Regions from separate parts of the Stenotrophomonas sp. YJH_SMC_123 genome, predicted to be linked through region 1. Evidence: predicted binding sites of a transcription regulator. Region 1 holds the regulator's gene; the other holds the start of a gene.

Region 1 (18,721 bases):
CGTGCTGTGGGTGGCCGGCCCGTTGCTGCTCACCGTGCTGGTGGTGGGCGTGGTGGTGGGCGTGGTGCAGGCCGCGACCCAGCTCAATGAACCGACCATTGCCTTCGTCGCCAAGGCGGCAGCGCTGACCGCGGTGCTGTTCGCGCTGGGCAGCCTGCTGATCGGCCACCTGGTTGAATTCACCACGCTGCTGTTCCAGCGCATCCCACACCTGATCGGCTAGGGCACGCGCTTCGATGGACGCCGCGACACAGATGGCGGCCGACGGCCTGCAGGCCTTCGGCATGATCGGCACGGTGCTGTGGACCATGCTGCGCATCGGCGCAGTGGCGATGGCCATGCCCATGGTCGGCACGCGTGCGGTGCCGTCGCGGGTGCGCGTGGTACTGGCCGGCACCCTGGCCATTGCACTGGCGCCGTTGCTGCCACCGGTACCGGACTGGACCGGCTTCGACGCGGCTACGGTGCTGACCATCGCGCGCGAACTGGCCATCGGCGTTTCCATCGGTTTCATGCTGCGGCTGGTATTCGAAGCCGGTGCGATGGCCGGCGAACTGATCGCGCAGGGCACCGGCCTGGCCTTCGCGCAGATGAGCGACCCGCTGCGCGGTGGCACTTCAGGTGTGATCGGCCAGTGGTTCTACCTGCTGTTCGGCCTGCTGTTCTTCACCGCCAACGGCCACCTGGCGTTGATCTCTTTGCTGGTCGACAGCTACCGCGCACTGCCGATCGGTGCTCCACTGCCCGATCCGCACGCCTTCTTCAGCATCGCCCCGACCTTCCTGCTGACCGTGCTGCGCGGCGCGCTGAGCCTGGCCATTCCGCTCACCGTGGCGATGCTGGCGGTGAACCTGGCCTTCGGCGTGCTGGCGCGTGCCGCCCCTGCGCTGAATCCGATCCAGCTGGGCCTGCCGGTCTCGCTGCTGCTGGGCCTGTTCCTGCTGGCCCTGCTGGCCGGGGAAATGGGGCCGCCGGTACAGCGCCTGTTCGACGCCGCCTTCCAGGCTGCGGACGCGGTCACACACTGACCCGATCATCACGTTCTACTGCTTGCCATGCATTTGTTTCTGTAAAGCCGAGCCCATGCTCGGCTGCCGCTCCTGCCGAAGGCAGCCGAGCATGGGCTCGGCTCTACAGAGGCGCAATTTCACGTATTGCCGCTTGAAGTCCCCCCCGGTCTGCGCGTTAGAGTGAATGCGCGGCAACCGGGGGGATGCCGCACATGGCCGGCGTCGTGCGTCGGCCTGCCTCATGCATGCCCCACCGTGGTTTCCGTCGACAGGCAGGTCCGGGAGACTGACGAATGCTGGTAGGCACGTACAACCCGTGGCTGGTGGCGATCTCGCTGCTGGTCGCCGTGATGGCTTCATACACCGCGCTGGCGATGGCCGGGCGCACGGTGACCGCACCGGGCAGGGGCGCGGCCTGGTGGTGGCGGCTGGGCGGCGGCTTCGCCATGGGCCTGGGCATCTGGTCGATGCATTTCATCGGCATGCTGGCTTTCGACCTGCCCATTCCATTGGGCTACGACCTTCCCATCACCCTGCTCTCGCTTGCGCTTGCCATCGCCTCATCGGTGTTCGCGCTGTGGCTGGTCTCGCTGCGCACCCTGCCCCACCCGCGATTGGCGGTCGGCGCCCTGCTGATGGGCACCGGCATCGCCGGCATGCATTACGTTGGCATGGCTGCAATGCGCATGCAGCCGGGCATCGACTACGACCCGGGTTGGCTGCTGTTCTCGCTGATGGTGGCGGTGGCTGCCTCCTGGACCGCGCTGTACGTGGCGTTCCGGCTGCGCGCCCAGCGCACCCGCATCGGTGATCGACTGGCGGCGGCGGGCCTGCTCGGCCTGGCCATCGTCGGCATGCATTACACCGGCATGGCCGCTGCGCGCTTCCCGGAAGGCAGCGTCTGCGGCGCGGCGGTCGGCGATGGCCTGCAGAACGAGTGGCTGGCGATGCTGGTGGTAGTGCTGACCGTGGCGATCCTGGCCGTGGTGCTGGTGGTCTCATGGCTGGACCAGCGCGTGGAAGCGCAACTGCTGCGGCTGCGCAATTCGATGCTGAGCACCTCGTTGACCGACGCGCAGCAGGAACTGACCCAGGCCGCGCTGCACGATCCTCTCACCCGCCTGCCCAACCGCCTGCTGCTGCAGCGGCGCATCGTGCAGGCACTGGCCGAGGCCGAACAGGGCGGCAACCGCTTCGCGGTGATGTTCATGGACCTGGACGGCTTCAAGCAGGTCAATGATGCCTATGGCCATCAGGCCGGTGATGCGCTGCTGGTGGCGGTGGCCGAACGCACCCGCCAGCTGCTGCGCCCGCACGATATGCTGGCACGGCTGGGCGGCGACGAGTTCGTGCTGGTGGTGCGCATCGAGCACGACGAGGACCTGCCGACCCTGGCCCGGCGCATCCTGCAGGCGGTGGGCAGCGGCCCGTTGCTGCCGGACAACGAACTGCAGGTGACCGCCAGCATCGGCGTGGCGATCTGCCCGGACCACGCCGCCAGCGAGCGCCAGTTGATGGCCTTCGCCGACGCGGCGATGTACCAGGCCAAGGAGTCCGGTCGCAACGCCTTCGTGCTGTTCGCCGACTGGATGAACGACAGTGCCGAGCAGCAGTTCCGGCTGCTGGCCGACCTGCGCCGCGCCATCGGCAGCGAGCAGCTGTTCCTGCACTATCAGCCGAAGATCCGCGTGGCCACGCAGAAGGTGGCCGGCGCCGAAGCGCTGATCCGCTGGCGCCATCCGGAACACGGCCTGATTCCCCCCGACCGCTTCATCCGCCTGGCCGAGCGCAGCGGTGCGATCAACGAGATCGGGCGCTGGGCGCTGGACCAGGCCTGCCAGCAGCTGCGGCGCTGGCACGACACCGGGCATGAAAGCTGGTCGATGTCGGTGAACCTGTCGCCGGTGCAGTTCAGTTCGCCGCACCTGCTGCAGGATGTGCGCGAGGTGATCGAGCGCCATGGCATTGCCCCGCGCCACCTGGTGCTGGAGATCACTGAAAGCACCGTCATGCGCGATACCGATACCAGTCTTCGCCTGCTGCAGGCGCTGTCGGCGCTGGGCGTGGGCATCTCCATCGATGATTTCGGAACCGGCTATTCCAGCCTGCTGTACCTGAAGCGGCTGCCGGCCACCGAGATCAAGATCGACCATGCGTTCGTGCGCGACCTGGAACACAGTGCCGAAGACGTGGTGATCGTCTCGGCGATCGTGGCGCTGGGCCATGCGCTGGACATGGACATCGTCGCCGAGGGCGTGGAGACCGCCGCGCAGCGCGCCTACCTGGAACGCCTGGGCTGCGACTTCCTGCAGGGATACCTGCTGGGCCGCCCGGTGGATGCGGCGCGCTTCATGCAGCTGCACGACCTGCCCCGGCCGCGGGTGGAACTGGCACAGAGCCCGCCGCCGCAATACCCGCCCGGCTGACACCGGGCCACGCGCGCCCGCCATCACGGAACGATTCCTGCGGCACTCTCCTGTAGAGCCGAGCTCATGCCCGGCGGTGCTTCGCGCCTGGCCCCAACCGTAGCCGAGCGTGGGCTCGGCTCTACAGAACGGGCCGTCGGTAGATCCACGCCAGGCGTGGAACGGTTCTTGCACGCACCCCGGCACCCCCTGCCGCAGTGCCCGTGATGTCCGAGAACGAATCCGCCGGCGAAAAGACCGAACAACCCACCGAAAAACGCCTGCGCGACGCCCGTGAACAGGGCAACCTGCCGCGCTCGCGCGAACTTGGCACCGCCGCCGTGTTCGGCGCCGGCGTGCTGGCGGTGATGGCCATGAGCGGCTCGATCGGCCGTGGCGCCACGGCCTGGATGAAGCACGCGCTCAGCCCCGAACAGAGCCTGCGGCAGAACCCGAAGGAACTGTTCGGCCACTTCGGCGACCTGCTGCTGCAGTTCATGCTGGTGATCGCACCGCTGGTGCTGGTCTGCCTGCTGGCCAGCTTCGTCGCCCCGCTGGTGATGGGCGGCCTGCGCTGGTCGCAGAAGGCGTTGCTGCCCGACATCAACCGCATGAACCCGATGAGCGGGCTCAAGCGCCTGTATGGCCCGGAGGCGATTGCCGAATTCACCAAATCGCTGCTGCGCGTGGCCTTCGTCGGCGTCGCCGCCGGGCTGGTGGTCTGGACCGGCTTCGACACCCTGCGCGGGCTGATCCACCACCCGCTGGAAACCGCCATCACCGATGGCCTGGGCTTCACCCTGCGCCTGCTGCTGGCGACCGCCGGCGCGATGCTGGTGCTGGCCGCCATCGATGCGCCGTACCAGCGCTGGAACTGGATGCGCAAGCTGAAGATGACCCGCGAGGAACTGCGCCGGGAAATGAAGGAAAGCGAGGGCAGCCCCGAGGTGAAGGGCCGCATCCGCCAGCTGCAGCAGCAGATGGCCAACCGCCGGATGATGGAGGCGGTGCCCACTGCCGACGTGGTGGTGGTCAACCCCACCCACTACGCGGTGGCCCTGAAGTACGAGGGCGGCGCCATGAACGCCCCCACCGTGGTCGCGCTGGGCGTGGACGAAACCGCCCTGCGCATCCGTGAAGTGGCCGACGGCAACAAGGTGGCGATCGTCTCCGCCCCGCCTTTGGCACGCGCCTTGTATCGGGAAGGCCAACTCGGAAAGGAAATCCCCGTGAGACTGTATTCGGCCGTCGCCCAGGTCCTGTCCTACGTCTACCAGCTGCGCGCCTGGCGCACTGGCCCGATGCCGGACGCCCCGCACATCCAGGTGGATGAATTCGGCAAGGGAGGCCGCCCGTGAGCGCCCAGCCCTCCGCCGGTTTCAACACCCGCCGCGCCCTGGAAATGATCCGCCAGGGCCTTGGCGCGCCGCTGATCGTGCTGGCCCTGCTGGCCATGGTCGTGGTGCCGCTGGCCGCGCCGGTGCTCGATGCGCTGTTCACCTTCAACATCGCCATCTCGCTGATGGTGCTGCTGGCGGTGGTCTACGTGAAGCGCCCGCTGGACTTCACCATCTTCCCGATCGTGCTGCTGATCACCACCATGCTGCGGCTGGCGCTGAACGTGGCCTCCACCCGCGTGATCCTGCTGAACGGCCAGAACGGCCACGATGCCGCGGGCAAGGTCATCGCCGCCTTCGGTGAATTCGTGATCGGCGGCAACTATGCGGTCGGCATCGTGGTGTTCGCGATCCTGACCATCATCAATTTCGTGGTCATTACCAAGGGTGCCGGCCGCGTTTCGGAAGTGACCGCGCGCTTCATCCTGGACGCGATGCCCGGCAAGCAGATGGCGATCGACGCCGACCTCAACGCCGGTTTGCTGACGCGTGAAGAAGCCAAGCTGCGCCGCGAGGAAGTGCGTGAGGAAGCCGACTTCTACGGTGCGATGGACGGCGCCAGCAAGTTCATCCGCGGCGATGCCATTGCCGGCATCCTGATCCTGTTCATCAACATGCTCGGCGGCCTGGCGGTGGGCGTGCTGCAGCATGGCATGCCGTTCGGCGAAGCCGCCGCCACCTACACCCTGCTGTCGATCGGTGACGGCCTGGTAGCGCAGCTGCCGGCCCTGCTGGTCTCCAGCGCCGTGGCCATGCTGGTTACCCGCGCCTCGCGCTCGCAGGACATGGCCCAGGCCATGACCGGCCAGGTGTTCGGCCAGTACCGTGCGCTGGCGATCACCGCCGGCATCATCGGCGTGGTCGGCCTGGTGCCGGGCATGCCCAACGTCGCTTTCCTGACGCTGGCCGCGATCCTCGGCTTCATCGCCTGGAAGCTGTACCGCAAGGGCAAGGCGCCGCCTGCCGATGCGGCAGGCGGTGGCACCGATGCCGCCGCACTCAACGCACTCGGCCGCCCGGCCGCACCGGCACCGACTGCCGAACTGAGCTGGGACGAACTGCGCCCGGTCGATCCGCTGGGCCTGGAGGTCGGCTACCGGCTGATCCCGCTGGTGGACAGCAACCAGGGCGGCGAACTGATGGCGCGCATCAAGGGCGTGCGCCGCAAGCTGACCCAGGATGTCGGCTTCCTGATCCCGTCGGTGCACATCCGCGACAACCTGGAACTGCCGGCCAACGGCTACCGCGTGCTGGTGCACGGCGTGCCGGTGGCCACCGCCGAGATCCACCCCGACCGCGAGCTGGCGCTGGACCCGGGCAGCGCGCTCGGCGCGCTGGAAGGCATCGCCGGCAAGGACCCCGCGTTCGGCCTGGACGCCACCTGGATCCAGCCGCACCAGCGCGCCCAGGCCGAAACGCTGGGCTACACCGTGGTCGATCCGGCCACCGTGGTCGCCACCCATCTGTCGCACCTGATCCGTGAGCACGCGCCGGAACTGCTCGGCCACGAAGAAGTGCAGCACCTGCTGGCCAACCTTGCCAAGAGCGCGCCCAAGCTCGTCGAAGATCTGACGCCGAAGGCGTTGCCGCTGTCGGCGGTGGTGCGCGTGCTGCAGAACCTGCTGGTCGAGCGCATTCCGATCCGCCAGCTGCGCAAGATCGCCGAGGCACTGGTCGAACATGCGCCCAGCAGCCAGGACCCGGCCGTGCTGACCGCCGCTGTTCGCACCGCACTAGGCCGCTTCATCGTGCAGGAGATCGCCGGAATGTCGGCGGAGCTGCCGGTATTCACCCTCAACCCGCAATTGGAACGTGTCTTGCAGGAGTCCACGCAGGGCAACGGCGCCGCGCTGGAACCCGGACTCGCTGAGCGACTGCACCAGAGCCTGGCCGAATGTGTCAGCAAGCAGGAAGCCCGCAACGAGCCCGCGGTCGTGCTGGTACCTGGCCCGGTGCGCGCCGCGCTGGCCCGCCTGGTCCGCCACAGCGTTCCGTCGCTGTCGGTCCTGGCCTACAGCGAGGTGCCGGAGGACAAGCGCCTGAAGCTGGTCGGAACGATCAGCTGACGCCGCCCTGCGATGCGCCAGAAAACAGACACCACTTTCGAACCAACGCAACAGACAGATACCAAGGGGAACCCGCACCGTGCAGACCACCGACCACCCGAGTTCTCCGACCGCCACCCCGCCGTCTTCGCCCCGTGACCACAGCATGAAAATCAAACGATTCGTCGCCGCCGACATGCGCTCGGCCATGAACCTGGTGCGCAAGGAACATGGTCCTGACGCCGTGATCCTGTCCAACCGCCGGATCGAGGAAGGCATCGAGATCGTCGCCGCCGCCAACTACGACGAGAGCGCCGTGCAGCGTGCACTGGAAGCCTCGCGCCGTGACGTCGCACCGCCGCCGGCACCCAAGCCGCGCACCGCCGCCGACGCGGTGATCGCCGCCGTCACCCGCCGCCGCAGCAGCACCCCGGCGCCGGAACCGGTCGCGGCCACCACCTCGGCAGTGGCCGCCCTCGCCCGCGCCGCCGTCGGTGCCACCGGCCGCACCCTGGACAGCGCCGACGAGATCGTGCCGACCCGGGGCAGCACCGGCTTCGCCGCCACCCTGGCCCGCGCCGCCGTCAACGAACCGGCACCGCCGGACCAGATCTTCGCCCCGTTCGCCGAGGCCATCGTTGCACCGGCCGCCACCGTGCCGGCCAACCGCGCGCGCTTCCAGATCGACCCGCCGCACGAGGCGCATCACGAAAGCGTGGCCCCGGCCGTGCTGCCGCCGCCGCTGCCGACCGCTGCCGTGATCGACGCGCAGCCCGGGATCGCCGCCAGCGAACCGGCAGCGGTCGAAGCCGCTATCGAGGCCAGCCCGGCCCCCATGCTGGCCCCGGCACCGACGCTGACCGTGGTTGCCCAGGACGACGCCGAGATCCGCCAGCTGCGCCAGGAAGTGGCCGGCATGCGCCAGGTGATCGAGCGCGAGATGAACCGCTTCACCGATGAGCGCCTGCGTGGCAGCCCGGTGCGCGCCACCGCGCTGGACCTGATGGACGAGTACGGTTTCGACGCCGGGCTGGCCCGCGACGTGGCCATGCAGATCCCGCTGGAAACCGAAGCCCATCGTGGCCGCGGCCTGATGCTGGGGCTGATCTCGCGCAAGCTGCCGATCGCCCCGGTCGACCCGCTGGAAGAAGGCGGCGTGATCGCGCTGGTCGGCCCGACCGGCGCCGGCAAGACCACCACCATCGCCAAGCTGGCCTCGCGCTTCGCCGAGAAGCACGCCCCGCGTGACGTCGCCCTGGTCACCACCGACACCACCCGCATCGGCGCCCGTGAACAGCTGTATGGCTACGGCCGCCAGCTCGGCATCGCCGTGCACGAGGCCAACAGCGGCACCGACCTGGACCAGCTGCTGGAACGCTTGAAGGACTACAAGCTGGTGCTGATCGATACCGCCGGCCTGGGCCCGCGCGACCGTGCCCTGGCCGCCCAGCTGCAGTGGCTGCGCGCCGCGCGCCAGGTGCGCACCCTGCTGGTGCTGCCGGCCAACACCAGCTTCGGCGACATGGACGAGGTGGTGCGCCGCTTCGGTGCGGCCAACCTGCAGGGCCTGGTGCTGAGCAAGCTGGACGAGACCGGCCGCTTCGGCAACGCCCTGTCGGTGGCCGTGGACCACGCCCTGCCGATCACCTGGGTGACCGATGGCCAGGACGTCCCGGAGGACCTGCACCGGGCCAGTGCAGCCAATCTTGTACTTCGCCTTGAAGATTTGCGCCGAGCGGCCGATATGCCCTGCAACCCGGAGTTGAACCATGCCGTCGCGTGAGTACGCCAAGCTGACCAAGACCTTCCCGCTGTCGGCCACCCGCAGCGAGCCGCTCGGCCCTGTGCGCACCATCGCGGTGACCGGCGGCAAGGGCGGCGTGGGCAAGACGAATGTGTCCGCCAACCTGGCGGTGGCGCTGGCCGGCATGGGCAAGCGCACGCTGCTGCTGGACGCCGACCTCGGCCTGGCCAACATCGACGTGATCCTGGGCTTGAACCCCACCTTTACGCTGGCCGACCTGGTGGCCGGCCGCTGCTCGCTGGACGACGTCATCGTCGAAGGCCCGAACGGCGTGCTGGTGGTCCCGGCCGCTTCCGGCCGCCGGCACATGGCCGAGCTTGCCCCGGCCGAGCATGTCGGCCTGGTCAACGTGTTCTCCGAACTGGAACGCGAGCTGGACATCATGGTGGTCGATACCGCCGCCGGCATCACCGACGGCGTGCTGACCTTCTGCCAGGCCGCGCAGGACACCGTGGTGGTGGTCTGTGACGAACCGGCCTCGATCACCGACGCCTACGCACTGATCAAGGTGCTGTCGCGCGAGCGCGGCGTGGACCGCGTCCAGGTGGTGGCCAACATGGTGCGCGACCCGAACGAGGGCCGCGTGCTGTACGAGAAGCTGACCCGCGTCTGCGAGAAGTTCCTCGCCGATGTCTCGCTGAACTACCTGGGCTGCGTGCCGCAGGATGACTGGCTGCGCCTGTCGGTGCAGCGCCAGCAGCCGGTGGTGAAGGCCTATCCGTCCAGCCCGTCGGCGCTGGCGATCACCGAGATCGCACGCCGCACCGCGCGCTGGCAGGCACCGACCGAACCGCGCGGTGGCGTCGAGTTCTTCCTCGAACGCATCCTCAAGCAGCGTGGGGTGGCCGCATGAAAGGCGCAGCCCACCAGTACAGGGAAGTCCAGCGCTCGGCGGCCAACGAGGTCATCGCCCAGCATTCGGACCTGGTGCGACGCATCGCCCACCACCTGGCCGCGCGCCTGCCGGCCAGCGTCGAAGTCGATGATCTGATCCAGGCCGGCATGATGGGCCTGATCGAAGCCTCGCGCAGCTACGACGCCGACCAGGGCGCCTCGTTCGAGACCTATGCCTCGATCCGCATCCGCGGCTCGATGATCGACGAGATCCGCCGTGGCGACTGGGTGCCGCGCTCGGTGCACCGCCGTGCACGCGACGCCGCCGCCACCATCCGCCGCCTGGAACAGAGCACGGGCCGTGCCGCCAGCGCCACCGAAGTGGCCGCCGCGATGGAGATGCCGCTGCCCGAGTACCTGAGGCTGATGGAAGACGCCGCACGTGGCCAGGTGCTGAGCCTGGAGTCGCGCATCGAAGACCAGGGCGAACTGGATACCGTCGCCCAGGGCGGCCCGACCCCGCAGCAGGTGCTGGAGCGCGGCGAGTTCGGCCGTGAGCTGGGCAAGGCCATCGGCCACCTGCCCGAGCGCGAACAGCTGGTGCTCTCGCTGTACTACGAGCAGGAGCTGAACCTGAAGGAGATCGGCGCGGTGCTCGGCGTGAGCGAGTCGCGGGTCTGCCAGATCCATGGCCAGGCCGTGCTGCGCCTGCGCGGCCGCCTGAAGATTTTCGAGGCCGTCGACGCCGGCCTGGAAGAATGAACATCCCCGAGGCGACTGCCCCCGGCCGCCCGGAATGAACAACAAAGGAACTCTGCTTTGAACAAGAACATGCGCATCCTCATCGTCGACGACTTCTCGACCATGCGTCGAATCGTCAAGAACCTGCTGGGCGATCTGGGCTTCACCAACACCGCCGAAGCCGAGGACGGGCATGCCGCGCTGTCGCTGCTGCAGAGCCAGCCCTTCGATTTCGTCGTCACCGACTGGAACATGCCGGTGATGACCGGCATCGAACTGCTCAAGGCGATCCGTGCCGACGCCAAGCTGAAGACCCTGCCCGTGCTGATGGTCACCGCCGAAGCCAAGCGCGAGCAGATCATCGAAGCGGCCCAGAACGGCGTGAACGGCTACATCATCAAGCCGTTCACCGCGCAGACGCTGGAAGAGAAGCTGGGCAAGATCTTCGAACGCCTGGCGGCCAGCGCCTGATGGATACCACGGTCGACAAGAACGCCCTCGCCCTGCGCCTGCAGGAAGCCCTGGATGCCCTGGAGTCCGGTGACGAAGCCGCCTGGCGGCAACGCATCGACGGACTGGTCGCGCTGCGCACGCAGCCGATGATGAGCGGCCTCTCGCGGCTGGCCCGCGAGCTGGGGCAGGCCCTGGGCGAACTGCCGACCGTGCCCAGCGAGGCCGGCGAACTGGACGATGCGTGCGCACGTCTGGACCACGTGGTGGCGATGACCGAACAGGCCACCCACCGCACCCTGGACCTGGCCGAGGAATGCCGCAGCCTGACCGAGCAGCTGCGCGCCGAAGGCCTGCAGCCAGGCCAGGACGTGCAGCTCGAGCGCATCCGCCACAACCTGACCGAGATCGCCCTGACCCAGAGCTACCAGGACCTGACCGGGCAGATCATCCGTCGCGTGGTCGGCATCGTCCGCCGCGTGCATGAAGGCTTCGGCGCGCTCGGCCTGCCGCCGGAACAGCATCGCACCGACCCGGAACTGGCCGGGCCGGCACTGAAGGGACTGGACCGCCACGCGGTCTCGCAGAACGACGCCGACGACCTGTTGTCGGATCTGGGGCTGTAAGCATGAGCGCGGTATCCGACGACATCACTGCCGATTTCATCATCGAGGCACAGGAAATCCTGGATCGCCTCGGCGAACAGCTGGTGTCGCTGGAGCAGGCACCGCAGGACACCGAACAGCTCAACGCGGTGTTCCGGGGCTACCACACGCTCAAGGGCGGCGCGGGTTTCCTCGGTGTCACCGCCATGGTCGAGCTGTGCCACGCCGCTGAAGAAGCGCTGGGCGCTGCACGTGCCGGCCAGGCCGTGCTGCAGGCCCATCACTTCGACGCCGCCCAGCAATCGCTGGACTACCTGCAGTCGATGCTCGATGCCGTGTCTTCCGGCACCGAGCCGGGCTATGCACCGCCGGACCTGATCGCCCAGTTCGACGTGCATGGAGGTGCAGCAGCGCCTGCCGCCGCTGCCGCCGCACCGGCGGCCGGTGCCGGCGACCTGATCACCGACGACGAGTTCGAGGCGCTGCTCGACCAGCTGCACGGTGGCAACGCACCGACTGCGGTGGCGCCGGCAAAGAAGGCCGACGACGGCCTGATCAGCGAAGATGAGTTCGAAGCCCTGCTCGACCAGCTGCACGGCGGCGCCGCACCCGGCGCCAGGCCCGCAGCTGCGGTGGCGCCGGCACCGATCGCCGCCCCGCGCCCGGCGGCCGCACCGGCACCGGTGGCCAAGCCGGCCGCCAAGCCGCTGGCCGAAGCCGAACACACCGTGCGCGTGGACACCAAGCGCCTGGATGCGATCGTCAACCTGATCGGCGAACTGGTGCTGTCGCGCAACCGGCTCAAGACCCTGCGTGCGCGCCTGCGCGACGAGGAGCTGGACCGCGCCGTGTCCACCCTGGACATCGCCACCGCGCGCCTGCAGTCGGCGGTGATGCGCACCCGCATGCAGCCGGTGGGCAAGGTATTCTCGCGCTTCCCCAAGGTCGCCCGCGACGTCGCCCGCTCGCTGAAGAAGGAAGTGGACCTGGAGCTGATCGGCGCCGAAACCGAGCTCGACCGCAACCTGGTCGAAGCGCTGGCCGACCCGCTGGTGCACCTGGTCCGCAACGCCATCGACCATGGCGTGGAAATGCCCGACCTGCGCGAAGCGCAGGGCAAGCCGCGCATGGGCCATGTGCGGTTGTCGGCGCAGCAGGAAGGTGACTACGTCAGCATCGAGGTGCAGGACGATGGCGCCGGCATCGATCCGGAAAAGCTGCGCGCGAAGGCACGCGAGAAGGGCCTGATCGATCCGGAAGCCGCCGCCCGCCTGAGCAGCGAGGAGTGCCTGCACCTGGTGTTCCTGCCCGGCTTCTCGACCAAGCAGCAGGTCACGGATATTTCCGGGCGCGGCGTCGGCATGGACGTGGTGCAGTCGCGCATCCGCGAACTCAGCGGGCAGATCCAGATCCAGTCGGAGCTGGGCCGCGGCAGCCGCTTCCTGATCCGCGTGCCGCTGACCCTGGCGATCCTGCCGACCCTGCTGGTGCAGGCCGGCGAGGACGTCTATGCGCTGCCGCTGGCGCGCGTGATGGAGGTGCTGCACGCGCCGCCCACCTCGCTGGGCTGGTTCGATGGCCGTGCCGTGCTCGACCGCCGTTCGCACACGCTGCCGCTGGTCGATCTGCGGCAGTGGCTGGATGTGACGCCGGCCGCATCGACCCTGCTGACCATCGTGGTGCTGCAGGCCGGCGAAGCGCGCTTCGGCCTGGTCGTGGACCAGGTCCGTGGGCGCGAGGAAGTGGTCATCAAGCCACTGCCGAAGGCCCTGCGCGGCCTGCGCGGTTACGCCGGTGCAACCTTGATCGGCGATGGTCGCATGGCGCTGATCCTGGATGTGGATGGCCTGCGCAGCCCGCACGACTGACCCGCTTGCTGAACCCGTAAAACCGTGAAGTCGCACCAGTAGCCCGTACCGGTGTCTCAAGTCCCATTCATACAAGCCGATACCGGATCCATGGATAGACTCAGCCTCATTGGACTCTTTCTCGCCCTGGCCTCGCTGGTCGGTGGCAGCATCCTCAAGGGCGCCGGCCTGGCGTCGTTGTGGTCGCCTGCGGCGTTCGTGATCGTCATCGTCGGCACCGTTGCCGCGATCCTGCTGCACACCTCGCCGGCGGTGTTCAAGCATGCGTTCAAGATCGTGCGCTGGGTCGTGCGCCCGCCGCACAGCGATCGCCGCGAACTGATCCAGCAGATCGTCGAGTGGAGCAACATCGCCCGCCGCCAGGGCCTGCTCGGCCTGGAATCGCAGGTGGAAGCGCAGCAGGACCCGTTCCTGCGCAAGGGCCTGCAGCTGCTGGTGGACGGTGTCGAGCCCGAATCGATGCGGCACATGCTGGAAATCGAACTGGGCAGCCAGGAACACCAGGACCAGGCCGGCGCCAAGGTGTTCGAAGCGATGGGCATCTACGCACCGACGCTCGGCATCATCGGCGCCGTGCTGGGCCTGATCGCGGTGATGAAGAACCTGGCCGACCCGAGCAAGCTCGGCCACGGCATCGCTGCGGCGTTCACCGCCACGATCTACGGCATCGCCTCGGCCAACCTGCTGTTCCTGCCGATCGCCGCCAAGCTCAAGAGCGTGATCTCGCACAACACGCGCGACCGCGAAATGGTCATCGAAGGCCTGATCTCGATCGCCCAGGGCGAGAACCCGCGCAACATCGAAACCAACCTCTCCGGCTTCCTGCACTGACATGGCCCGCCGCAAGCACCACGAAGAGCACGCCAACCACGAAGCATGGGCGATCCCCTATGCCGACCTGATGACGCTGCTGCTCGCCTTCTTCGTGGTCATGTACGCGATCTCGTCGGTGAACGAGGGCAAGTACCGGATCATGGCCGACGCGCTCACCGATGCCTTCGGTGGCGCGCCGCGCACGATCAATCCGGTGCAGGTGGGCAACAAGCAGGTGCAGGGTGGCGGCTGGGACAGCCCGTCGGTGATCAAGTCCGGCACCAAGATCGGACCGTCCGCGCCGGCGCCCTCGCACGACCCGACGCTGCTGCCGTCGATGGCCTCGCAGATGCGCATGCCCGTGTCGGTGCACAACCAGGAGCAGATCGCCCGTGCCGAGCGCCAGCTCAACACGATTGCCGACCGCCTCACCGCCGCACTGGCGCCGCTGATCGACCGCGGCATGATCAGCGTGCGCCGCACGGAACTGTGGATCGAGGTCGAGATCAACAGCGACATCCTGTTCCCCACCGGCTCGGCCGCACTGGACGTACATGCGCGGCAGACCCTGGCCAGCCTGGCCGAGGTGCTGCGCGACGTGCCCAACAGCGTGCGCGTGGAAGGCCACACCGACAACGTGCCGATCGCCACCGCCACCTTCCCTTCGAACTGGGAGCTGTCGGCCGGACGCGCCGCCAGCGTGGTGCATCTGTTCGCCGACCAGGGCGTGCAGCCGTCGCGGCTGGCAATGGTCGGCTATGGCCAGTTCCGCCCGCGCGAAGAGAACGACAGCGCACAGGGCCGCAACCGCAACCGCCGGGTGATGGTCATCATCCTGGCCGACACCTCGCATTCGGTGGACCCGCTCGGCCAGCGCCTGAACGCAGCCACCGGCGCCACCGGCAGCACCGTCACCGAACAGGCCGCCGCAACGCCGGCCAGCGCCCCCACCTCCCCCATCGCACCGGTGACGTTGCCACCGGTGCCGGCTGGCAGCCGCGTCGGCGCCGCCGTTCCCCCGGCAATGAAGGAGTAATCCGATGCGCATCTGGGCAGTCGCCAACCAGAAGGGCGGAGTCGGCAAGACCACCACCACCCTCGCCCTCGGCCGCGGCCTGGCCGCGCTCGGCCATCGCGTGCTGCTGATCGACCTCGATCCGCATGCTTCGCTCAGCCGCGCCTTCGGCGTGCCGGTGGACCCGCCGCCGGCCGGCGTGCTGGAGCTGTTCGGCGCACCGCCGGCGGACCTGTCCGGCCTGTGCCATGCCAGCAACATCCAGGGCCTGGACTACGTCTGCGCGCAGTCCGCGCTGGCCACGCTGGAACGCCGTAGCGCCAACCAACCCGGCCTCGGCCTGGCCCTGCAGAACGCGCTGGCGCGCCACCAGGGCCAGCACGACTACATCCTGCTGGACTGCGCACCGACGCTCGGCCTGCTGATGATCAATGCACTGGCTGCCGCCGATCGCCTGATCATTCCGACCCAGGCCGAGCCGCTGGCGCTGCACGGCCTGGATGGCATGGTCCGCACCGGCGAGATGGTCGAGCGTTCGCGCCGGCGGCCGCTGCCGATCTCGATCCTGCCAACCCTGTTCGACCGCCGCACCCGCGCCGGCAACGAGTCGCTGCGCACCATGCAGGACCGCCATGGCAGCCGCGTCTGGGAAGATGCGATTCCGATCGACACCCGCATCAGCAACGCCGCCGGGCTGACCCTGCCGAGCGTCGGCGAAGACTACCCGGGGCGCGGCCTGGCCGCCTACCGGCGCGCCTTGAACTGGATTCTCGGCGAGGATGCCCGTGCCCTGGAGCAGGCCGCATGAACAGCACCGGCATCCTCGACGACTACCTGGACGAACTGCTGGGCGAGGCGATCGCCCCGGCCGCCGCTCCCCACCCCGCGCCGATCAGCACCGCCCCGGCCACGGCCACCGAAGCCGCCGCCGAACGCGAACCCACCTGGGATGACCTGCCGGCCGAGGTGATCTACGAAACCGAAACCGAGAGCGTTGCCGCTGCCCCTGCCGTGGACAATGCCGCACTGGAAGCCGCTTTCGATGCTGCGTCCGCGCCCGTCGGCGTGATCGATGCCGAACGCGAACCCACGTGGGACGACCTGCCCGCTGAAGTGGTCAACGAAACGGATGCCGTCGTCGCGGCCCCGGCCGAGGATGAGGCTGCACTGGAGGCCGCCTTCGAGGCCGCCGCCGCGCCGGCCAGCGCTGGGTCCACCGAACGCGAGCCGACCTGGGATGACCTGCCCGACGAGGTCATCCACGAAACCGCGCCGGCACCCGCTGCGGCCGCTGCGAACACCGGCCCGGAACCCACCTGGGACGATCTGCCGGACGAAGTGATCTACGAGACCGACCCGGCGGACAGCCATCGTCTCGCCCACACCGACAGCCCCGGCCTGCAGGCCGCCTTCGAGGCGGCCGCTGGTGGCGAAGACGTGCCTGCGCCGCCGCCCGCCGTGGTCGCAGCGCCGGTGGCACCCCCGGCGGCACGCCCTGCACCGGCCCCGGCCGCACGCGCCGCCACGCCGCCGCCGCGCGTCGCCGTCGATGCACCCGCAGGCAACCGCCCCGGCACCTGGCAGGAGCTGCAGGCGCAGGCCCACCAACCGGCCCGCAGCCCGCATCCGCAGAACCGTCGCGCCGGTGAACGCACCTCGCGCTGGCTGCGCCTGCGCTGCGGCACCCAGGCCTATGCGCTGGAACTGCTGAAGGTCCAGGAGGTCGTGCTGCCGGTGCCGCTGCTGCCGTTGCGCGGCACCGCTGCCGCCATGCTGGGCATCATGAACCTGCGCGGTCAGGTGGTTCCGGTGATGGATCTGGGCCTGCACCTGGGCGCGGCTGCCGCCGAGGACGACGCCCAGACCCGCATCGTGGTGCTGGAGGAAGACGGAGAGACCATCGGCCTGCGCGTGTCGGCAGTGGAAGATGTCGCCAACCTCACCGATTCGCAGATCGAACCTCCCGATACCGCACGCATCTGCCAGATTTCCAACGACCTGTTCCGCGGCGTGGCCCGCGTCAGCCAGCGCCCGATGATCCTGCTGGACGCCACACGGCTGTTGAGCTGACCCCCAAAAAGGGGACGGAGGGGATTAAGTCGCAAGTGGCTCGGCGCTTGGCGCCGAAGCGGTGCCTGTCGGGGACGCAAGGAGTTGATCCGTTGGATCAACACCTTACATCCCCACTGCGCGGTCGCCGTTGCCGAGGGGGCTGCGGCAGAGCCAGGTCGCTTGCGACTTAATCCCCTCCGTCCCCTTTTCAACAGCGACCGCATCGACGCACCGCGTCGATTCTTCTAAAGAACCCCACCGGGGTGCCGTTATGGATCACGGAACCGTTTGTCCGGAGCAACGATGAGCACTGTCGAACTGGGTGGGGATCTCGGCATCGAGAGCACTACCGAGCTCAAGAACCGCCTTGCCCCCCTGGTGGAGCAGGCAGGCGAGCTGACCCTGGATGCCAGCCAGGTCGCCCGCATCCACACGGCCGCCGTGCAGGTGCTGTGTGCGTTCGTGCAGGCCCGCCGCGAGGCAGGCCTGGGCACCGGCTTCCACGGTTGCACTGCAACCTTCCGTGACGCCGCGCGCCTGCTGGGCGTCACCCAGGCCCTCGGCCTGGACGTAACCCATGACAACCTGAAATCTGTGGAGAACGCTGCATGAGCGCACGTATCTTGGTGGTGGACGATTCGGCGTCGATGCGCCAGATGGTGTCCTTCGCCCTCACCTCGGCCGGTTTTGCCGTCGAAGAAGCTGAAGACGGCGCGGTCGCGCTCGGTCGCGCCAAGGGCCAGCGCTTCAATGCGGTGGTTACCGACGTCAACATGCCGAACATGGATGGCATCGCGCTGATCCGCGAACTGCGCCAGCTGCCGGACTACAAGTTCACCCCGCTGCTGATGCTGACCACCGAATCTGCCGCCGACAAGAAGTCCGAAGGCAAGGCCGCTGGCGCTACGGGTTGGCTGGTCAAGCCGTTCAATCCCGAACAGCTGGTCGCCACCGTGCAGAAAGTGCTGGGCTGATCGCCCGGCACCGCTCCCCCTCTTCGCTTCCGGACCACCACTGCCATGAGCATGGACCTGCAACGCTTCCACGCCACCTTCTTCGAGGAGAGCCGCGAAGGCCTCGACGCGATGGAGGCTGGCCTGCTGGCCCTGGAATCGGGGCAGCAAGACGCGGAGATCATCAATTCGGTGTTCCGCGCTGCCCATTCGATCAAGGGCGGCGCCGGCACCTTCGGCTTCGACGCGATCGCCGGCCTGACCCACGTGCTGGAAACGCTGCTCGATGAGCTGCGCGCCGGCAAGCGGGCACTGGAAGGCCACGCCGTCGACGCCATGCTGTCTTCGGTGGACGTGCTGCGCGCCCTGCTGCGCGAAGCCGAACATGGCCAGGCTGCCGATCCGGCTGCCGTCGCTGCGGTGAAGGCACGCCTGGAGGCGGTTCTGTCCGGCCAGGCCGCAGCGAGCGCCCCGGCGACCGCCGCAGCCAAGGTGGACGATACGCCGGAAGCCTGGCAGATCGGCTTCACCCCGGCGCCGTCGCTGTTCATGAGCGGCAACGACCCGCTGCGCATCATCCGCGAACTGGAACACCTCGGTTCGCTGCAGGTCGCCGCGCGCATGGACCGCCTGCCGGGCTTCGCCCAGCTCGATCCGCTCGAAGCCCACCTGGCGTGGGATCTGGGTCTGGTCGGCAAGGTGCCGCGCAGCAAGATCGAAGACACCTTC
Region 2 (4,062 bases), on a different contig from region 1:
CGGTGGCGTTGGCGTCGTCGCGCATCCGGGCGAACACGCCCTGGTAATCGCCGTGCATGCGCACGGTCAGGTCGCCCTGCGACAGCGCGGCCAGCAGGCCGGAGATCTGCTCGATGCTGCCGGCATTGGCGTCCAGCAGGCCGTTGATCTGCTGGGCCAGCTGCAGGAAGAAGCCTTCCTTGTCGCTGGCATCGATGCGGCCGGACAGGTCGCCAGCGGCGGCCTGGGCGATCACGCGGGCCACTTCGGCTTCGACCTGCGCTTCCTGGGTACGGTCGCGCCATTCCACCACGTAGCCGACGGTGTCGCCGCCTTCATTGCGGATGGTCGAGACCACCTGGGCGAACTGGGCATCGCCGTACTGCATCGGGCGACGGGCGACGCCGTGTGCCTTCAGGTTGCCCAGCAGGGTCTGGTCCATCTCGCCGCGGTGTTCGAGCACGGTGACCGGCTTGCCGATCAGCGAAGCCTGCGCATCGAAGTCCGGCAGGTCGCGGCGCAGTTCGTCCTGGTACTGGCTCAGGGTCTGCTGCAGGGCGCGGTTGCTGTAGACGATGGTGTTGCTGGTGTCGGTCAGGTAGACGCCGGTCGAGCTGTAGTCCAGCGCGGTACGGATGCGCAGGTTCTCGCGGGCGATGGCCTGGTCGGTCTCGATGCGCTCGCGCAGGTCGCGCTGCATGCGCTGCATGGCCTGCATCAGTTCGCCCACTTCATCCTGGCGGCTGACGTCGATGTGGCCATCGAGCTTGCCGCCGGCCACGTCGTTGGCCACCGAGACGGCGCCACGCACGCTGCCGACCAGGGCGCGGGCAAACAGCCACACCAGCACCAGGCCGAGCGCGGCGCCGCCCAGCAGGGCGATCACGGTCAGCACGGCCGAGGCGGAGTAGGTGGATGCGGCCTCTTCGCGCGAGGCGCGGGCGAGGCGGTTGTCTTCGGCGATCAGCGCCTCCAGCGCGGAGGCGGCCTTGCGGTGCTTGGTGCGGGTTTCGCCGACGAAGGTATCGATGGCGTCGTCCGGCAGGTCCAGTTCCAGCATCTCGGTGACGCTGTCATAGGATGCCAGGGCGTCCTTCCATTCCTTGGCGAAGGCGTCGAACAGCTTCTTCTGCTGCGGGTTGTCGACCAGCTTCGGATACTCCTTGATCGACTTGTCCATGCTGGCGCGCAGGTCGACGCCCTGCTTGCGCGCATCGGACTTGACGTCATCGCTGGCGCGGATCAGCTGCTGGTAGGCGGCATTGCGGTACTCGCCCAGCATGCCGCGCATCTCGCCGGCCATGCGGATGCTCTCCATGCGTGAACCGGCCAGCTCGGTGGTCACGTTGTTCAGCGAATGCAGGCCGCGATAGGCGACGATGCCCTGCAGCAGCATCACCAGCAGGAGGACGCCGAAGGTCAGCAGCAGTTTCGGCATCAGTTTCAGGTTGTTGATCCACGGCATGGGCGTTGCGAGCTCCTAAGGCAGACGCGCCCGGGCATCGGGCCCGGTTGCAGCAGAAACCACGCCAGGACCAGGCCCGGCGTGGTCCGACGAACGGCGGATTACTTGATGTTGGCCAGCTTCAGCCCGGCCGGCGAGCTGACTTCGATTTCCGCACGCGAGGCGTCGCGCTGGATCTTGCCGATCACGCACACGGTCTTGCCTTCCAGGGTTTCCAGCGGGAAGGAGAACTTGCCGCGGTTCTCGCCGGCGATACGCGCCGAGAAGGTGTGGCGCGGGAAGGCGCCGCCCATGTACAGGAAGGTCGGCTGGCCTTCGGAGCCTTCTGCGTAACGGGCCTTTTCGACCTTGCCACAGACCATGCCGTCCTTGCCGACCGAACGCGGCGCCATTTCCGGCGGGATCATGTCGGCCGACTGGGCGAAAGCGGAGGCGGCGGTGGTGGCCAGGACAGCGGCCGAGACGAACGCAAACAGGGACTTCATCGAGGGTATCTCCGGGGATGGTAACGATCGGGCCGGTCCTGCGCGCTCCTGCGCGACCGGCTTCTGTCCCCCTATCGGCACCGCCGAAGGGAACTGAAGGGTTTTGTGACTGGAACGTGAAGCAGTTCCGTTTGCTCAGGCAGCGACGTCTTCGGCGAGGTTGGCCTGGCCCATGTCGGCGCTGTCGAGCAGGGTCTCGATGTCCAGCAGGATCAGCATGCGATCGTCGTGGGTACCGATGCCGGAGATGAAACGGGTGTCGACGGCCGCGCCGAATTCCGGGGTCGGGCGGATCTGCTCGGCCGACAGCGGGATCACGTCGGAGACGCTGTCGACGACGATGCCGACCACGCGGTCTTCCACGTTCAGCACGATCATCACGGTGAAGGCATCGTAGCGGGCGTTGTCCAGGCGCAGCTTCAGGCGCAGGTCGATGACCGGGACGATGGTGCCGCGCAGGTTGATCACGCCCTTGATGTAGTCCGGGGCGTCCGGCACGCGGGTGACGGCGTCGTAGCCGCGGATTTCCTGCACCTTGAGGATGTCCACGCCATAGTGCTCGTCACCAAGGGTGAAGCTGAGGAATTCGCCACCGGCGCTGGCGGCGGAGCTGGTCTTGTCGTTCATCGAGGGGTCCTGGTTCTGCCGGAAGTCCCGGTGTCAGGCTCGATATCGGCCCCGCCGGGGGGGACTTTAGGTGCCGGGCAGTGCCGTGGATGGGGTCAGATCCCTTTTCAGGGAAAAGGGATCTGACCCCGGCACGCGTTCCAGGGTTGCCGGCCGGCGGCCGGCACTACCGGTCGGACGGCCTCAGAGCTCGCCGTTGCGGCGGGCCTTGCGCTGGCGGTCGATGCGGAAGATGTAGCGCTGGATGGCGCTGTCGGCGCCGCGTGGCAGGCATTCAAAGCGCATTCCCACGCGCTTGACCTCGATGCCATTGGGCTGACGCTGCGGCAGCAGGTTGCAGACCACCAGTTCGATATCCAGGTCGGGGCCGTCCGGCAGCGACAGCCGCGCCGGATAGCGCTTCTGCAGACCAAACACCGCGCAGTCATTGGGCACCACCACGGCCAGGCCGCCACCGCTGATGTCCACTACGCGCATCGACAGGGCTTCGGCGCGCGCTTCGCCAGGCGGCAGCAGCAGGTGGGGCGAGTCGGTGACCGGCGTCTCCAGCCGGTACAGCTCGCGGCGCTGCAGGTGCACCAGTTCGTCAGGCAGCGGCGCACGGAAGGCCACATGGCCTTCGTTGTCCACGCGCTGCAGTTCGTGCAGCCGGAACCGTACCAGCACGCGCTCGAGCTGGGCGAAGCACAGCAGGTGATCGGCCTGCTCGGCGGCGCGGTTGGAGGCTTCCTGCGGGCTGCCATCGAGCAGCAGGAAGTCCTCGTCCTCGTCGAGGTCGAGCAGGGCGGTCGGGAAGGAACGGTCGCGGCCGTCGATATGGGCATTGATCAGCGATCGCTGGTCGATCAGCGAGCGCAGCAGCTGGCGCAGCTGGCGCGGGTTGCGGACCAGGAATCGTTCGTCCGCGGCATCAGCCGCGTGGACATCATGCACTGCAGTGTCGTTGCCGTCGGACATGGAATCTACGGTCAGGGGCGGGCGCCAGCACGCATTGGCGCGAGGCTCGATGGGGATATCGGCCTCTGCACCGGATTATGAAGTGGGATTTGCATCACTTTCCACGCGTAAGGGGTCAGATCCCTTTCCCACAGGAAAGGGATCTGACCCCGTGCTTCTGTCAGAATTCCTGCCAGTCGCCGTCCGTGGCCAGCGCCGGCTGGGCCGTTGCCGTGCGCAGCGCACGTGCCGGGGCCGGCTTTGCCGCAGGCGCGGCGGCTGCGACCTGTCGCGGTACCGGTGCGGCCAGCGGGCGTGCCGGGATGGCCATCGTGCCCTGCGATGCCAGCCGGAAGCGGGCCACGGCTTCACCCAGCTGCACGGCCTGGTCTTCCATCGCGCGCGCCGCAGCAGTGGCTTCTTCCACCAGCGCAGCATTCTGCTGGGTGGTTTCGTCCATCTGCACCACGGTCTGGTTGACCTGCTCGATGCCCGCCGACTGTTCCTGCGAGGCCGCAGAGATCTCGGCCATGATGTCGGTCACGCGCTGCACCGAGGCGACGATCTCGC

What was found. Region 1 encodes FliA, which starts transcription of late flagellar genes. Its sites were predicted from a motif close to TAAAGTTTNNCNNNCNNNGGCCGATAA; they were not measured.
Region 2: the regulator FliA is predicted to act here: its motif matches at 2,599-2,625, upstream of AC5P5W_RS20615 (chemotaxis protein CheW).

Annotation. Positions count from the first base shown of each region.
Region 1 is NZ_JCAFRM010000013.1:18,867-37,587, forward strand. It holds gene AC5P5W_RS20150 (flagellar biosynthetic protein FliQ) at 1-223, shown strand, start outside; gene fliR (flagellar biosynthetic protein FliR) at 237-1,028, shown strand; gene AC5P5W_RS20160 (putative bifunctional diguanylate cyclase/phosphodiesterase) at 1,304-3,436, shown strand; gene flhB (flagellar biosynthesis protein FlhB) at 3,643-4,773, shown strand; gene flhA (flagellar biosynthesis protein FlhA) at 4,818-6,878, shown strand; gene flhF (flagellar biosynthesis GTPase FlhF) at 7,024-8,640, shown strand; gene AC5P5W_RS20180 (MinD/ParA family ATP-binding protein) at 8,627-9,514, shown strand; gene AC5P5W_RS20185 (RNA polymerase sigma factor FliA) at 9,511-10,257, shown strand; gene cheY (chemotaxis response regulator CheY) at 10,315-10,707, shown strand; gene AC5P5W_RS20195 (protein phosphatase CheZ) at 10,707-11,312, shown strand; gene AC5P5W_RS20200 (chemotaxis protein CheA) at 11,315-13,159, shown strand; gene AC5P5W_RS20205 (flagellar motor protein) at 13,250-13,990, shown strand; gene motD (flagellar motor protein MotD) at 13,992-15,008, shown strand; gene AC5P5W_RS20215 (ParA family protein) at 15,013-15,795, shown strand; gene AC5P5W_RS20220 (chemotaxis protein CheW) at 15,792-17,057, shown strand; gene AC5P5W_RS20225 (STAS domain-containing protein) at 17,343-17,651, shown strand; gene AC5P5W_RS20230 (response regulator) at 17,648-18,013, shown strand; gene AC5P5W_RS20235 (chemotaxis protein CheW) at 18,059-18,721, shown strand, end outside.
Region 2 is NZ_JCAFRM010000016.1:2-4,063, reverse strand. It holds partial or broken gene AC5P5W_RS20625 (methyl-accepting chemotaxis protein) at 1-1,444, opposite strand, end outside; gene AC5P5W_RS20620 (hypothetical protein) at 1,546-1,929, opposite strand; gene AC5P5W_RS20615 (chemotaxis protein CheW) at 2,065-2,556, opposite strand; gene AC5P5W_RS20610 (flagellar brake protein) at 2,740-3,513, opposite strand; partial or broken gene AC5P5W_RS20605 (methyl-accepting chemotaxis protein) at 3,674-4,062, opposite strand, start outside.